Regions from separate parts of the Paenibacillus filicis genome, predicted to be linked through region 2. Evidence: riboswitches for the same ligand, from Rfam matches in the RefSeq annotation. Region 2 holds a riboswitch; the other holds the start of a gene.
The links. Region 2 has a riboswitch for cyclic di-GMP ahead of WMW72_RS33900 (transglutaminase-like domain-containing protein). Riboswitches for the same ligand answer to the same signal wherever they lie in the genome.
Positions count from the first base shown of each region.

Region 1: it holds a riboswitch for cyclic di-GMP, as region 2 does, so the genes downstream of both, WMW72_RS00495 (hypothetical protein) here and WMW72_RS33900 (transglutaminase-like domain-containing protein) in region 2, are expected to answer to the same signal.

Region 1 covers NZ_JBBPCC010000001.1:101,946-106,415, reverse strand. Annotated here, with positions in the region: gene WMW72_RS00510 (iron-sulfur cluster assembly accessory protein) at 13-315, shown strand; gene WMW72_RS00505 (YuzB family protein) at 345-566, shown strand; gene WMW72_RS00500 (MDR family MFS transporter) at 718-1,950, shown strand; cyclic di-GMP riboswitch class I at 2,047-2,139, shown strand; gene WMW72_RS00495 (hypothetical protein) at 2,235-2,534, shown strand; gene WMW72_RS00490 (THUMP domain-containing class I SAM-dependent RNA methyltransferase) at 2,921-4,114, opposite strand; gene WMW72_RS00485 (O-methyltransferase) at 4,247-4,470, shown strand, end outside.
Region 2 covers NZ_JBBPCC010000037.1:32,738-37,207, reverse strand. Annotated here, with positions in the region: gene WMW72_RS33910 (SdrD B-like domain-containing protein) at 1-1,209, shown strand, start outside; gene WMW72_RS33905 (class D sortase) at 1,280-1,996, shown strand; cyclic di-GMP riboswitch class I at 2,083-2,169, shown strand; cyclic di-GMP riboswitch class I at 2,202-2,289, shown strand; gene WMW72_RS33900 (transglutaminase-like domain-containing protein) at 2,303-3,097, shown strand; gene WMW72_RS33895 (MEKHLA domain-containing protein) at 3,275-3,742, shown strand; gene WMW72_RS33890 (D-alanyl-D-alanine carboxypeptidase family protein) at 3,831-4,470, opposite strand, start outside.

The DNA.
Region 1 (4,470 bases), on a different contig from region 2:
AGTGACATAACGATGAAATGTAAAATATCGCGCAACGCGGCTAAGGTATTGCTGGCCGAAATCGACAAAGAAGAAAATAAAGAGCTGAAGCTTCGCGTCTATATTACGCACAAGCACGGAGACCATGCCCATTACGGCATGGGGATGGACACGCCTACCGACAATGACGAAGTCGTCACAACGGATAGCGGCATCGAGGTTATTCTGCAGAAGGACGAGCCGATGTTAGATGGCATTCGAGTGGACTATTTCTACGTACCGGAAGAAGGATTTGCAGTTACGAATCCAAGCAAGGGCAATCACGGGGACCATTGATTAGGCCGCGCTAAGAAAGGGATGGCCGCATGGCTAACGATATACGCGTTTGCGACAAGTGCAAGAACATGAGAATGAAGACTACACTGCCCAAGCTGCAGAAGCTGGCCCCCGACGCCGAGATCAAGGTGGGCTGCAAGTCGTATTGCGGACCTTGCACCAGATTTGCGTTCATCTTCGTCAACGGCCGGTATGTGACCGCTCCAACTGAGGATGAGGTCATTAAGAAAGCAAGTAAGTATATAAAATAGAAATATATACCAAATCCCCGAGGCGTAGGCTTTCGGGGATTTTTTTGGCATGCATGTAAAGATAGAAATAGTCTATCGGTAATGGCAGGCATGATGTATAATAAGTCACTGTATGTATTTTACCCTAGGTTAATAAAAGGAGTTTTACCTAATGCTGGAATCGATGTTCCGCAATAGCCGATACCGGATAACACGGTTCTGGCAAGATTACCATCCCATCGTACATGTGCTGCTCGTAGGTACTGTACTGGCGCGCACCGCATCTTCCATGAGCATGCCCTTCCTGGCCATCTATTTATCGCGGGAGTCCGATCTCAGCCCGGTGCTGATCGGGATGATCATAGGTCTGGGTTCGCTCGCGGGAACGTTCGGGGGATTTATCGGAGGGGCGTTGTCGGACCGGCTGGGACGCAAGGTCATCATGATGGTGGCGTTGGTCGGCTGGGTCGTCGTCTTCGGGGGATTTGCAGCCGCCAAGGCCCCGATTGCCTTCATGCTGCTGAATATGCTGAACGGGCTATGCCGCTCCTTGTACGAGCCCGTATCTCAGGCGCTAATGGCGGATGTTACGCCCAAGGAGAAGCGGCTCCGGGTGTTTTCCCTGCGCTATCTGGCGATCAATATCGGGGTAGCGGTGGGCCCGCTTCTCGGCGCTTTCCTGGGTGCCTTCGAGGCATGGCTGCCGTTCCTGATCACCTCCTGCATCTATCTGGCGTACACGGTGATTCTGTATATCCTGCTGAACGTATTCGGGATTACCAAGATCGAAGGGGAGACCCGCACAGGCGCAACCGTAGCCTCAGCCTGGAAGATTATTGCGAGAGACCGAATTTTCCGTTATTACATCGGGGGAGGGATTATTGCCGCTATCGGGTACTCCCAGATGATGGCCACCTTGTCGCAGTATGTGTCCCAGAGTGTAGCAGACGGAGCTATGCTGTTTGCATGGCTGATGAGTCTCAATGCGGTGACAGTTGTCGTGCTGCAAGTGCCGCTGACGCGCTGGTCGGAGAAGCGCGGGCCTCTGACGGCCATCGTGACGGGCGGGGCCATGTTTGCGCTGGGTGATCTGGGATATGCGATCGCAGACAATACGCTGCTGTTCCTGCTGTCGATGTTCGTGTTTACGATCGGAGAAGTTCTAAATTATCCGGCGGCCAATGTGCTGATCGACCGGCTCGCACCTGACGGCATGCGCGGGACTTACTACGGCGCGCAATCATTCTCCAATCTCGGCCATTTTATCGGGCCTGTGCTGGGAGGCTACTTGCTGGCGGAGTGGGGGGGAGGACCTATGTTTGCGACTATCGCAGGAGTTACGCTGGCAGGACTTTATTTATATTGGAAAGGATTTCAATTCCACAAAATAATTCGAAAGTCCTGACATAATTCCTGAAAATAGTCATAAAGAATTATATATACAAAGGTCCTGATCTTTTATTCTTAATAAAGAATGTTGAGCGGTAAAACGATTGAACGTACTCGATAAGGGCAAACCAGGCGAAAGCCTGCGGACGCAAAGCTACAGGGGCTTAGGCGCATGAAGGAAGCGCGATGCCAGCCAGCTACCGAAGGAACGGAGCGATTCCTGAACGATATTCAGAAAGCGACTCCTGTGCCTGAACACGGGGAGTCGTTTTGGCGTAAACAGCAAGGAGGATTAAACCGATGTTGAATCAGGAACGCAGTATTATGAATAAACAAGGCTTTTATACAAAGATCGGTAGCGATTTTATCGGCGTGTTTTTGTCTCAGGAAGGCCCGCGGCTGTTCGTAAACAATGAGGTGTACGACCTGACCGCCCCAAGCTGGGACGTGGAGATGATCCGTGGACGGAGCCGTCAGATGCTGACGTTCTATTGGGAGGGCAAAGTCAAGCTGTCCATCCAATGTGAAGCCGATCAGGATCTGTTCCTTCCGTTGTTCGATTATCTGATGTGCAAGCCGCAAAAGCTGAATCACGCCTGATCCGAATTCTGCATGTCCATCGACCCGTCACTTGCAGAGTCCATTCCGTCTGGGAACAGCCGCTTGCCGGTGGCTGGGTCGTTTTTGTTATTGCAGTGAATGCCGGGGAGCTAATGTATCCTGAGGGAGCAAAGATTATCATTTGTACATCCAAGGATTAGCAAGGACTGTGGCTCGATCATCACTCCAGCGAGCTTAAGCGTACGGACAATCAGGCCGTATTCCAGGGAGACGCTCGGGTCGGCCTAGCGCTGCGTGTGCCGAGGGTAAATAGTGTGCGAATGGAAAATAAGCAAAAAGCCTTCATCGTGACTCCGGAATTCCGGGAGATGAAGGCTTTTTGCGTGGAGTTCCGTAGCTGCTCAGGCTGCTAATAGAACCGAATGCTAGTTGTCGCTGTCTTTGGCTGCTTCCTGCTTCTCTCCGTCTTTGCGCCAGCCGTAAAGGCCGCCCGGTGCGAAGAACTGGAACAGATTGCACTCGATACGCCCGTTGAACAGCTTGCGCTTCTTGTCTGCGTGGCGTCCGACGTAATGCTCAAGCTGCTTGCTCGGACTTAACAGATAGCTCGACCATGTAGGGAGCTGCTTGTACATCTGACCGAACTGGCGCAGCGCCCTCTCGACCTCGCTCTGATCGCCAAGCCGCTCGCCGTAAGGCGGGTTCGTCACGATGCAGCCATATTCGCCGGCAGGCAATGCCTTGGCTACGGGAATCGTCTTGAACGTCAAGTCCTTGGCGAGACCAGCTGACTTGGCTGCGGCGAGCGCAACCTCGACCGCGTCTCCGTCGATATCCGAGCCGCCGATTTGCAGGGGGATATCGTCCTTGACCGAATCATAGGCTTCTTCGCGAGCTTGCTCCCAGAGCTCCTCGCCGATGATCGGCCAGCTCTCCGCATTGAAGCTGCGGCGCAGCCCCGGAGCCAGGTTCCAGCCGATCATCGCGGCTTCGATAGGGATGGTCCCTGAGCCGCAGAACGGATCGTACAAAGGCTGCTGAGGCTGCCAGCGGCTGAGCAGCACCATGGCTGCGGCCATCGTTTCCTTGAGCGGAGCCTCGGTCGCGATCTTACGGTAGCCCCGCTTGTGCAGTCCGGGGCCGGTGGTGTCCAGTGTAATCGTGGCGATATCGTTCAGCAACGACACCTCGATCACGTAGCGACCTCCGGTTTCGCGGAACCACTCTGTGCCGTAGCGCTGCTTCATGCTTTCGACCACGGCTTTCTTGACGATGCCCTGACAAGCGGGGACGCTGGATAGCTGGGATTTATGGGAACGTCCCTCGACCGGGAATTCGCCGTCCTCGGGGATCCAGTCTGCCCACGGAAGCGCCTTGACGCCTTCGAACAGTTCATCGAAGGAGCGCGCTTCGAACTGGGCCATACGGATCAGGACGCGGTCCGATGTGCGCAGCCACAGATTGGAGCGGCAGATCGCCAGCAGGTCGCCTGTGTAGTTGATACGGCCGTTCTCGACAGTGACCTGCTCGTACCCGAGCTCCCGTACTTCCCGTGCTACGACGGCCTCGAGTCCCATCGGCGAGGTTGCTATCAATTGAATAGGTGAAGATGAAGACATAGTCGTTGTTCACTCCGAATTAAACGAGTTGAACGGCCTTACATAAAGCCGTACAATAAACTAGTATAGGCGATTCCTGGTGAATATACAACGACAGGACGCTAGGCAAGGGATGAGAAGGAGCTGGAGCAGATGACGAATGAAGTGTCGCAAGAGCAATACGCGGAGAGCTTGTTTGGACCGGATGAAGTGCTGAATAAAGTAACTGCCTCCATCCTGGAGCAGGGGATTCGGGATATCTCGATCGTCCCGGGGTACGGCCGACTGCTGACGCTGCTGGTGAAGTCCATGCGGGCGGCGGATGCGCTGGAGATCGGGGTGCTCGGCGGCTACAGCGGAGTTTGTCTCGCCCGTGG
Region 2 (4,470 bases):
GCGGTCACGACTACGGCCAATGACGCTCAGGGCCGTCCGGGCTACTACCTCTTCGACGATCTGCTCGCAGGGGACTACTATGTGCAATTTGTCATCCCGGCCGATTATACGAAGACTCGCGAAGCGCAAGGTACGGACAAGGGCCTTGATTCGAATGTGACGGATATCGATGGCTTTACCGGCAAAATCTCGATCGGCGAGACGGCCGGCTGGGTCGATCATAGCATCGATCTGGGCTTGGTAGCGAAGGGAGCCATCGGCAACTACGTATGGCTGGATGCGAACGGCAACGGAGCGCAGGACGAAGCGGCTGCTCTGGGCAGAAACGGCGTCACGGTGAAGCTGTATGACAAGGATAAGCAGTTGATCACGCAAACCGTAACGGCCAATGACAGCGCTGGCCGTCCAGGTTATTACCTGTTCGATCAGTTGCTAGGCGGTGACTACTACGTCCAGTTCATACTTCCGGGAGGCTACATCGCTACCCGCGAGGAAGCGCCTGGCGTGCCACGAGATCTGGATTCCAATAAACGGATCGGCGGCTACACCGAGAAGATTACGATCGGCGATGCTACCGTATGGGAAGATCTGACCATCGATCTCGGGCTGGTCGAAGAGCCTTCCAGCGGTGGACCTTCCGGTCCTGTGAACCCTGGGACGCCTGTCACTCCGGAGAAGCCTGCCACCCCGGATAAGCCTGTGACTCCAGGTAAGCCAGAAACACCAGGCAATCCAGGAACTCCTGGTTCACCTGGAACGCCTGTAACTCCGGGGACACCTGAGCCTCCGGCGAAGCCGGGGCCTGTCCAGGAGATCGTGACCGATGAAGGCACGCCGACAGGTGGAGCCGTCAAGGTACCGCCAGGTGGCAAGCCGTCGGTAGGCCAACCGCCGGGGCATGGACAAGTCACGATCGACGAGGATGGCAAATGGGTGTATACGCCTGAGCCGGGATATACCGGCAAGGACGAATTCAGCATTGTCGTTACGGATGAGAACGGCAACGAAGAAGAAGTATTCTTCGACATCGATGTCGAGAAAATTCCTTTGGACGGCTTAGGGAAAGAAGCGGGTCAAGGACAACTGCCTGATGTAGCGGCGTTGCCTAAGACCGGGGAAGACAGTCATCTGCTGCTGCAGCTGACAGGTCTTGGTTTGTTTATGCTGGGAGCGGCGCTGAGGAAACGGCGCTCCTCCAAGCGGGTATAGGAGAACACAGGGCTGTCGGTACAACGGCAGCCTTGGCTTTCTCTGAACAAACGAAAGCGTAAGGAGCCGAATGATGAAGGGATTGGCTTATGTACTGATGGTTGCGGGGATTGTTGTCGTCCTGCTGCCCAAGGCGATGGAATGGCATGCTGATTACCTGGAAAGACAGCTGCTGAAGTCCACGGAGCAAAGCTTTGCGGCAGCAGGTGGCAAGTCTGCATACACAGACGCCGATTCGGACAGACGGACGGTTGAGGAATATGCGCGCCTGTCAGGCTTGTTCAGCCAAGGGACGGAGGATGAAACCAATCTCTCCGAGTTGCATACGCCTGAAGCGGGCGTGCAGCCCTCAGAGGCTTCGGATACCGTATCGAATACAGCATCTCTGACTGCCGAGACGGCCATTGCTGTGCTGTCAATCGAGAAGATCAAGCTGAGGCTTCCCGTGCTGGAAGGAGCTACACAGGACAACATGAAGTTCGCTGCGGCTCATATGAAGGAGACCTCGCCGCTTGGCGAGCCAGGCAATGCGGCGATCGCCGCCCACCGGGTCCGTACCAAGGGACGTCTGTTCAACCGGCTCGACGAGCTGAAGATCGGCGATGAAATCATCGTGGAGACGAAGGACCGCAAGCTGACCTATACCGTATACAAGACGCTGATTGTGAAGCCTACGGATACGTCGGTACTGAGGAGAAGCGACAAGGAAAGTGTGCTTACACTGATTACCTGCGAGCCGATTGTCGATCCTACACACCGGCTTATTGTGCAGGCTAGACGAAGCTAATACGAAGGGCCTGGGGAAATAGGTATTTTTCACTAAGATTGGGCTTGTATTTTACGGAAAATATGATACTCTCAAATTAAGCAATACACGATAAACGGCAAACCTGTCGAAAGATAGGGACGCAAAGCTAAAGGGCCTACCCTCCGTTAGGAGCACGGCAGCCAGTTACCGAATGGATTGTTTTTTTGTATTCATAGAGCTTAGCACCGATAAATGGCAAACCTGCCCGAAAGGCAGGGACGCAAAGCTAAAGGGCCTACCCTTCGTGAGAAGTATGGCAGCCAGCTACCGAAGGGAGTTATATGTATGCGTAAGTGGACGGCATTGTTCATTGCTGTATGTATGTTTGTGCTCTACCTGCCGGCCGCAGCACTAGCCGCCAAGCCGGATTCGAGCTCGTGGCTGGATCTGAAGAACCTGAATCAGGGTGTCATTGGGATTGCCTATGAATCGGGAACCAAAGCGACAAAGCTGATGGTCACCAAAGACGGAGTGAACTACACGTACAACCTGGCTGCTGCAGGGAAGGAAGAGTTTTTCCCGCTTCAGTTGGGTAACGGGGCGTACACACTCTCCATTCTAGAGCGGGTAACAGACAACCGCTACAAATCGGTATACAACGATTCGGTAGACCTTCAAGTGAAGGATGCAGCTGGCGTGTACCTGAACTCTATTCAAAATATCAATTATAATGAAGCGGAAGCTGTGGTTGAAAAAGCCCGTGAGCTGACTCAGAATAAGAAGACCGATCAAGAAAAGGTAAAGGCCATCTACGATTATATCGTGAACACGGTCACCTACGATTTCAATCTCGCTGCTAATGTACAGACCGGTTACATCCCCGACCTTGACAGCGTGCTGACTTCAGGCAAAGGTATCTGTTACGATTACGCTTCCTTGTTCGCAGCCATGAATCGCAGCGTGGGCGTGCCGACTAAGCTGCTGATGGGATCGTCGGAGCATGTGAAGGAATATCATGCGTGGAATGAAGTGTACCTGGACGGGAAGTGGCAGACGGTCGATACGACTGTGGATGCAGGGACCGGCAGCCAAACGCTCGTGAAAAACGCAGCCGAGTATAAGGCGGCTAAGGTGTATTAGCCTCTCTTGCTGTTCGTTATAATGAACGAAAGTCCAGGCCCAGTGCTCTTGTTGAGCATTGGGCTTTTTTCCGGCTGATGCACAGTCTGATAGATATGGAGGAAATGGCGGTAGAAGCAGCGAAAGTAAGTAAAGTATCTTCATTCAGAGAAGCGGAATCAGGAGGGAGTTAACAGCATGGAACCTATCCGCACAGGAATTGGCGCGACGAATGAGCACGCGCTTCGGGTGATTGACAGCTACCGGCATTGGACCGGCCGCAGGCTGGTGGAGGAGGGAGAAGCAGGAACCGCAGCAGACCGCTTATTCCAGGCTCCGCTCTACATCCTGTCCCATGGCATGGAAGAAGATCCGGTATTGAACTTCGGCAGCAGGCTGGCCTTGGAGTTGTGGGAGATGGACTGGCAGACGTTCATCCGGATGCCCTCCCGGCTGACGGCAGAGCCCATGGAGCGGGATGCCCGGGAGGCGTTCATGCGCGCGGTGAGGGAGCAGGGCTTCGTTAGCGACTACACCGGCGTACGCATATCCGGCAGTGGTCGTCGCTTTATGATCGCCGAGGCAACGGTTTGGAACGTCTTGGATGAAGCAGGCATCCGCTGCGGCCAGGCTGCCATGTTCTCCCGCTATCTGGATCTCGGATAAACACGTTACCGTCATACAAAAAAAGCGCACGGTCCAGCTTCCTCACGGTCGCTGGATCATGCGCTTTTTCTCTCAGAAGAGATCTTGCTTAGCTTTTCGGCTTGCTGACCGGGACGCCCTTACTGAAATACTCCTCCAGCGTCACGCCTTGCTTGACGATGTCCTTGGCCAGGTCTACGCCGACATAACGCAGATGCCAGGGCTCATACTGGTAACCGGTAATGTCTTCTTTGCCCTTGAGGTAACGGATGATGAACCCGTATTCGTGGGCATGCTCAGCCAGCCACTTGGCTTCCTTCGTTGCACCGAAGCAGTCTTGCGCCGGACATTTGCCGTTCGCGCCGGCCACATCGATGGCAAGTCCGGTTTCATGCTCGCTTTGACCGGGCTTGGCACTGAACTTATTGGCTTCTTGCTCACCATGCTGCTTGACATAGCTATTGTATAAGGTGGTTTGAGTCGCATTGGAACGGAAAGCCGATACCCCGGCGAGCGGGAGTTTATCATCCTTGGCAGCCTTGAAAAGCTTCTCCAGTGCTGCCGCCGCTTCTTTGCGCATCTTGCGCTTTTCTATTTTTTCCTTGAACGTAAAGGGCACATCGGGATCAACGAGATCATCAGGCTTATAGTTATCTGGCAGCTTGTTGGATTTATTGACGATCACCGCGATATCTGCAGGCTTGGCGATGACTTGAACCGATCCGTCTTTGGGCTTGTCTGCGCCTTCT